DNA from 2 places in the Nocardiopsis sp. CNS-639 genome. Region 2 is predicted to be linked to the other one. Evidence: predicted binding sites of a transcription regulator. Region 2 holds the regulator's gene; the other holds the start of a gene.
The links. The regulator LexA, encoded in region 2, represses DNA repair genes until DNA is damaged. The targets are predictions, from matches to a motif close to TCGAACANNTGTTCGA.
Positions count from the first base shown of each region.

Region 1: a site for LexA is predicted at 1,265-1,280, ahead of recA (recombinase RecA). Genes of this name have one in related genera too.

Region 1 covers NZ_KB906854.1:318,175-321,547, forward strand. Annotated here, with positions in the region: gene G011_RS0101250 (ATP-dependent helicase) at 1-947, opposite strand, end outside; gene G011_RS30845 (DUF3046 domain-containing protein) at 1,023-1,217, shown strand; gene recA (recombinase RecA) at 1,393-2,529, shown strand; gene recX (recombination regulator RecX) at 2,522-3,106, shown strand; gene G011_RS0101270 (prolyl oligopeptidase family serine peptidase) at 3,186-3,373, opposite strand, start outside.
Region 2 covers NZ_KB906864.1:84,075-87,447, reverse strand. Annotated here, with positions in the region: gene G011_RS0117630 (vitamin B12-dependent ribonucleotide reductase) at 1-60, opposite strand, end outside; gene nrdR (transcriptional regulator NrdR) at 168-671, opposite strand; gene lexA (transcriptional repressor LexA) at 1,325-2,044, shown strand; gene G011_RS0117615 (S9 family peptidase) at 2,153-3,244, shown strand; gene G011_RS0117610 (hypothetical protein) at 3,258-3,373, opposite strand, start outside.

The DNA of each region.
Region 1 (3,373 bases), on a different contig from region 2:
TCGGCGTGCAGGTCGTTGACGCGGGCGCACAGCTTCTCCGCGGTGCGGCGTCCGTTGGTGAACACGATGGTGGAGCGGTGGGCCTCCACGAGGTCCAGGACCCGCCGCTCCACGTGCGGCCACAGGGACCCGCCGCCGTCCGCGCCCCGGGCGTCCCCGCCGCCCTCCGCGCCGCCTGAGGGCCGGGCCGGCTCCGGGACGCCGGGCTCCTCCATGTCGGGGACGGGCACCACCACGCGCAGGTCCATGCCGGGGGAGCCGGGCGGGGCCACGACGTCCGCGCCGCCCAGGAACCGCGCCACCAGGTCGGGCGGGCGCACGGTCGCGGACAGGCCGATCCGCTGCGCCGGGCGGTCCAGCAGGGCGTCCAGCCGCTCCAGGCTCAGCGCCAGGTGCGCGCCGCGTTTGCTCCCCGCGAGCGCGTGCACCTCGTCGACGATGACCGTCTCCACCCCGGCCAGCCCCTCCCTGGCCCGCGAGGTGAGCACCAGGAACAGCGACTCGGGCGTGGTGATGAGCACGTCCGGCGGCCGGGTGGCGAGCCTGCGCCGCTCGGCGGCGGGGGTGTCGCCGGTGCGCACCCCCACGGTGACCGGGGACAGCGCGTGCCCCCCGGCCTCGGCGGCGGCCGCGATCCCGGCCAGGGGGACGCGCAGGTTGCGCTCCACGTCCGCCGCGAGGGCCTTGAGCGGGGACACGTACAGCACCCGGCAGCGGCGGGCGCGGTCCTCGGGGACGGGGGCCGAGGACAGCCGGTCCAGCGACCACAGGAAGGCCGACAGGGTCTTGCCCGAGCCGGTCGGGGCCACCACCAGGGTGTTCCTCCCGCGCTGGACCGACTCCCAGGCACCGGTCTGGGCGGGGGTGGGGCCCGCGGGAAAGGCCCGGTCGAACCAGGCCCTGGTGGCGGGTCCGAAGCGTTCGAGGGGACGGGGCGCACGGCTCATGCCGCCAGTCTGCCCGCGGGCGGCGACAAAGGGGAGGGGGCGCGGCGGACGCCGCGATCACCGATACTGGGCCCGATGAGACTCACGGTTTTCTGGCACAACATGCACGAGCAGTTCGGCGAGGCCTACGCGCAGAGTGTGGCCCGCGACCACGTCCTGGAGGGGCTCGGGTCCCGCACGGTCGAGCAGGCGCTCGCCGACGGGGTGGCGGCCAAGGAGGTGTGGCGCGCCGTGTGCGACGCCTTCGACCTGCCCGCCTCCAGACGCTGATCCGGCGACGGACCTCCCGCGAGGTCGCATCCGTTTCGTACGCCACATCGAACACAGGTTCGGGTAGGGTGGGTTATCCACAGGCGGACGTGGGACGTCGCGATTGTCGTAGCGACCGCGTAGCGTCGTGCTCACCATGAAGAAAAAGGCATCCACCCAACAACAGGGGTATCCCGTGGCATCTGGAGACCGAGACAAGGCTCTCGAAACAGCGCTCGCCCAGATCGAGCGGCAGTTCGGCAAGGGCTCCATCATGCGCCTGGGCGACGACGACCGCCCGCCGGTGGAGTCGATCCCCACCGGGGCGATCGCGCTCGACGTGGCGCTCGGCATCGGAGGCCTGCCCCGGGGCCGCGTCGTGGAGATCTACGGCCCCGAGTCCAGCGGTAAGACCACCGTCGCCCTGCACGCGGTGGCCAGCGCCCAGCGGATGGGCGGCATCGCGGCCTTCGTCGACGCCGAGCACGCGCTCGACCCCGAGTACGCCAAGAAGATCGGCGTCAACACCGACGACCTGCTGCTCTCGCAGCCGGACACCGGTGAGCAGGCGCTGGAGATCGTCGACATGCTCATCCGCTCCGGCGCGGTCTCCATCATCGTCATCGACTCCGTGGCGGCCCTGGTGCCCCGCGCGGAGATCGAGGGCGAGATGGGCGACAGCCACGTCGGACTCCAGGCCCGCCTGATGTCCCAGGCGCTGCGCAAGATCGCCGGTGCGCTCCACCAGACCAACACCACCGCGATCTTCATCAACCAGCTGCGCGAGAAGGTCGGCGTCATGTTCGGCTCGCCCGAGACGACGACCGGCGGCAAGGCGCTCAAGTTCTACGCCTCGGTGCGCCTGGACGTGCGCCGCATCGAGACGCTCAAGGACGGCACCGACGCGGTCGGCAACCGCACCCGCGTCAAGGTCGTCAAGAACAAGGTCGCGCCGCCCTTCAAGCAGGCCGAGTTCGACATCCTCTACGGGGTGGGCGTCTCGCGCGAGGGCAGCCTCATCGACTTGGGCGTGGAGCACGGGATCGTCCGCAAGTCGGGCGCCTGGTACACCTACGAGGGCACCCAGCTGGGCCAGGGCAAGGAGAACGCGCGCAACTTCCTGCGCGAGAACGCCGACATGGCCAACGAGGTCGAGAAGAAGATCAAGGAGAAGCTGGGCGTGCCCGTCAAGGGCGACGACAGCGCCTCCGGCCCGGCCGCCGAACCGGCCAAGGCCGCCGCGGACGCGGCTGCGGACCCGGCCGCCGCGGCCAAGGCACCCGCCAAGCGCGCCGCGGCCAGGACCCCCAAGGCGCCCGCGGCTGATGCGTGAGGGGAGCCGGTCCCCGGACCGGCACCACCCCGAGGACGACGGCCCCTCCCCGGGCGGGGCGGCCCCGCCCGGGAAGGACCCCGAGGCCGAGGCCCGCGCCCTGGTCCTGCGGATGCTCACCCACTCCCCGCGCACCCGCGCCCAGCTGGAGCGGGCGCTGCACCGCCGGGAGTACGAGGAGGAGGTCGTCACCTCGGTCCTGGACACGTTCGGCGAGGCCGGACTGATCGACGACGCCGCCTTCTCCCAGGCCTGGGTGTCCTCCCGCCACCACGGCAGACGGCTCTCCCGCCGCGCCCTGGCCCAGGAGCTGCGCACCCGCGGCGTGGAGGAGGACACCGTCCGGGAGGCCGTCGGCGAACTCAGCGACCAGGACGAGGAGGAGGCCGCCCGCGACCTGGCGCGCCGCCGCCTGGCCGCCACCCGGGGCAGGGACGAGGAGACGCGGATCCGCCGCGCCCTGGGTTTTCTGGCCCGCAAGGGCTACTCGGCGGGCCTGTCCTACCGGGTGGTCCGCGAGGAACTCGAACGCGAGGGCGTGGAGGCCGAACTCCACGCCCCCGACCCCGACTTCTGAACCGTTGCCGCCGACAGCGGTCGGGCCGGTGGTGCCCTCCACCGGGACCGCCCGCCCCGTCCGCTCCGTTTCCGGAGGGTCAGTCGCCGGCGGCAGTCGGACCGGCGGCGGCCTCCGCGGGACTCGGGGGCCCGCCGTCCCGCCCGGCGTCCCGCGCGAGCGCGTCGGCGGTGTCCTCCGCGCTCGGGGCGTCCCCGGTGTCACCGGACTCCCCGGCGGCCTCCGCGCCGGGCGCCCGGGAGCCCTCCGCGGCCGGTTCCGCGCCGT
Region 2 (3,373 bases):
GATCCCCTTGCGGTTGCCCTTGCCCTTGCGTCCGGCCGGACCGCTGGTGGTCTCCGTCATCGCCGGGTCTCCCCTCACTCGTGGGCACGGTCACCGACCGTGCCCGGCGTCCTTGTTCCGGGGGTGGTGTGGCCCCGCACGCGGTCGGGGTGCGGCCGCGAGGGGCGCTATCCCGTGGCGGCGCCGCTCCGGCCGCCGGCCCCGGCGCCCCCGTCGGTCTCGGCCTCGCGGTCCTGGCGCAGGCTGGCGATCTCGGCCTCGAAGTCGGAGAGGCTCTCGAAGCCCCGGTAGACGCTGGCGAAGTGCAGGTAGGCGACCTCGTCCAGGTCGCGCATCGGCCCCAGGATGGCCAGGCCGATCTCGTGGGCCGGTACCTCGGCCAGGCCGCGGCCGCGGATCTCCTCCTCGACCTGCTGGCCGAGCTTGGCCAGGGCGTCCTCGGAGACGGGGCGGCCCTGGCAGGCCCGGCGCACCCCGGCGATGATCTTGGTCCTGCTGAAGGGCTCGGTGACCCCCGAGCGCTTGGCCACCATCAGCAGGACGGTCTCCTGGGTGGTGAACCTGCGCTCGCAGACAGGGCAGGACCGGCGGCGTCGGATGGCCGCGCCGTCGTCGGTGGACCTGCTGTCGATCACCCGGGTGTCCGGATGGCGGCAGAACGGACAGTGCACCCTGGTTCACCTGCTTCTCTCACCGAACGACAACGCTTAGGTACCACTAAACCACAACTTCTGGGCAATCGCCCCTGTCGCCACACCAGATGTTGTGGTCGAACCTAGACTTCTTCCTGACCCGCCGCAACCCTGGCACGGGCGTGTCACGGACACGGCCGAACGGCCGCGCGGCATCGCGGTCCGCGGCGGCGGGATGGGCGGGGAGGTCGGCGCGGGCGGATCGCTGCGGGGGCGGCCCGGCACCGCGCTCAAGGATAGCGTCGCCGCCCGGAGCCCCCGCGCCCCGGCGGCGGGCGTCGGAATCCCGGCGTCGCGGGGATTTCGGTCGAGCCTGCGCTCCGGGATAAGACCCCCGCGCCTGGCCGGAACCGCTGTCACGGACACGCGTTCGCGCATTCCGGGGACAACAGCGCGTGAACGCGTGTACACACGTAAGTGCAGGCCGGAAATTGTCCGCGAATACGCGCGACGGCAATTGTCCCCAGCCTCGAACGCTTGTTTGATATCACCGTGTGCAACGACTAAAGTTGACCTTGATTTCACACCGGTTTCGCCATCACGTGGACCCCCAGGTCGGCACGGTCGCGGACCGGGGGTGGCCAGTCACACAAGCAGGCCCTGACCGAACCGAATGCCGAGGAGGCCCGGCCGTGCCGGAGGAGAATCCCGGAACCGCAGACACCGCCACCGTTCTCGCACCAACGGAGAACACGGGCGGGTCCACGCCCGAAGCCCCCAAACTCACCGCGCGCCAGCAGAGCGTGCTGAACTGCATCCAGCGCTATGTCCGGGAGCGGGGTTTCCCCCCGTCGATAAGGGAAATCGGGGAAGCGGTCGGCCTGTCCAGCCCGTCCAGCGTGGCGCACCAGCTCAAGGTCCTCCAGCGCAAGGGTTACCTGCACCGCGACCAGAACCGGCCGCGCGCGGTGGAGCTGCGCACGCCCGGTCGCGCCTCGGGGCGGACCCTGGTGCCCGAGGACATCGACCTCTCGCGCGCCGCCGCCGTGCCGCTGGTCGGCCGGATCGCCGCCGGTGGTCCGATCCTGGCCGAGGAGTCGGTGGAGGACGTGCTCGCCCTGCCGCGTCAGCTGGTGGGCGAGGGGCGCCTGTTCATGCTCACCGTGGTCGGCGACTCGATGACCGACGCCGCCATCACCGACGGTGACATGGTGGTGGTGCGCCAGCAGCAGGACGCCAACAACGGCGACATCGTGGCGGCGCTGCTCGACGAGGAGGCGACCGTCAAGGTGCTGCGCCGCGAGGAGGGCGGCCACGTGTGGCTGATGCCGCGCAACGAGGCCTACGAGCCGATCAACGGCGACGACGCCACCATCCTCGGCAAGGTGGTCGCGGTCATGCGCCGTGTCTGAGGTCCCCGCGTACCCGCGTCTCCGGTCCCTCTCCCCTCGGAGGGATCGGGGGCGCTTCCCCCTGTGGACGACGCGGGGCCGGCCGGCACGGGCCGCTAGGCTGAGGAGGTGTTCACACGTGCCTCCTCCCCCGCCGTCCGCTGGCGCACCGCACTGCTCGGTGCGGCGAGCGCCGTCCTGTTGACCGCCTCCTGCGCCCCCGCCGACGACGGGGCCGCCGAGGCGCCGGGGGTCGGCGGCGTCGAGCGCGAGGTGGCCTTCGAGGGCGGCGGGCACGAGGTGTCCGGCACCTTCCGGATGCCCCAGGACGTCTCCGGCACCGTTCCGGGCGCGCTCATCATCTCCGGCAGCGGTCCCACCGACCGCGACGGCAACAGCTCCGTGCGCCCCAACGCCAACACCAACCAGAACCTGTCCCGGGTGCTCGCCGAGGTGGGGGTGGCCTCGCTGCGCTACGACAAGTACGGCAGCGGTCCGGACTTCGAGACGCCGGACCCCGGCGGCGAGGTCGTGCCGGTGGACCCGGTGATCTTCGACGAGCAGGTCGCGGCCGCCTACGAGGAGCTCGTCTCCCAGCCCGAGGTGGACCCCGAACGGGTGGTCGTCGTCGGGCACAGCGAGGGCGCCCTGTACGCGCTGCGCGCCCACGATCTCATCGGCGCGGAGCACCCCTCCCCCGCGCTCGTGCTGGCCGCGCCTCCCGGTACGCGCTACCTCGACCTGATCGACCGCCAGCTCACCGAGCAGGCGCGTGCCGTCGAGGCCTCGGGCCAGGTGGAGGAGGGGCAGGTGGTCCAGCTCCTCTCGGACTCCCGCGCCGGACGGGCCGCGATCAGGTCCGGGCGTGCGCTCAGCGAGGTGGAGATGCCCAGCGGGGGTGTGCTGGGCGTCTACACCCCGGTCAACGAGGACTTCCTGGCCTACATGGACGCCTTCGACCCCGTCGACCTGGCGGAGGACCTGCCCGGGGGCACCCCGGTGCTGGTGCTGTGGGGGGAGCGGGACGCGCAGGTGTCCCGGCAGGACGTGGACCGGCTGATGACCGGTCTGGAGGGCGCGGGACGGGTGGACGTCCCCGACACCGACCACATCTTCCGCCGCTACCGGGACGAGCCCGGGGCCACGGTCCTGGACGAACAGCGCCCCTTCGCCGAGGAGGTCGCGCCCGCGCTGGAGGAGTTCCTGGGCACGGCCTGGTAGCCGCGCCGGAGCCTCACTCGGGGATGGAGTCCGGCAGCGCCTCGGTCACGGACAGCGCGAACTCCTCGGCGCCCGCGACCATGCGCTCCCGGTCGCCCGGGTTCTGCGCGTCGTAGCTGGCCGCCAGGC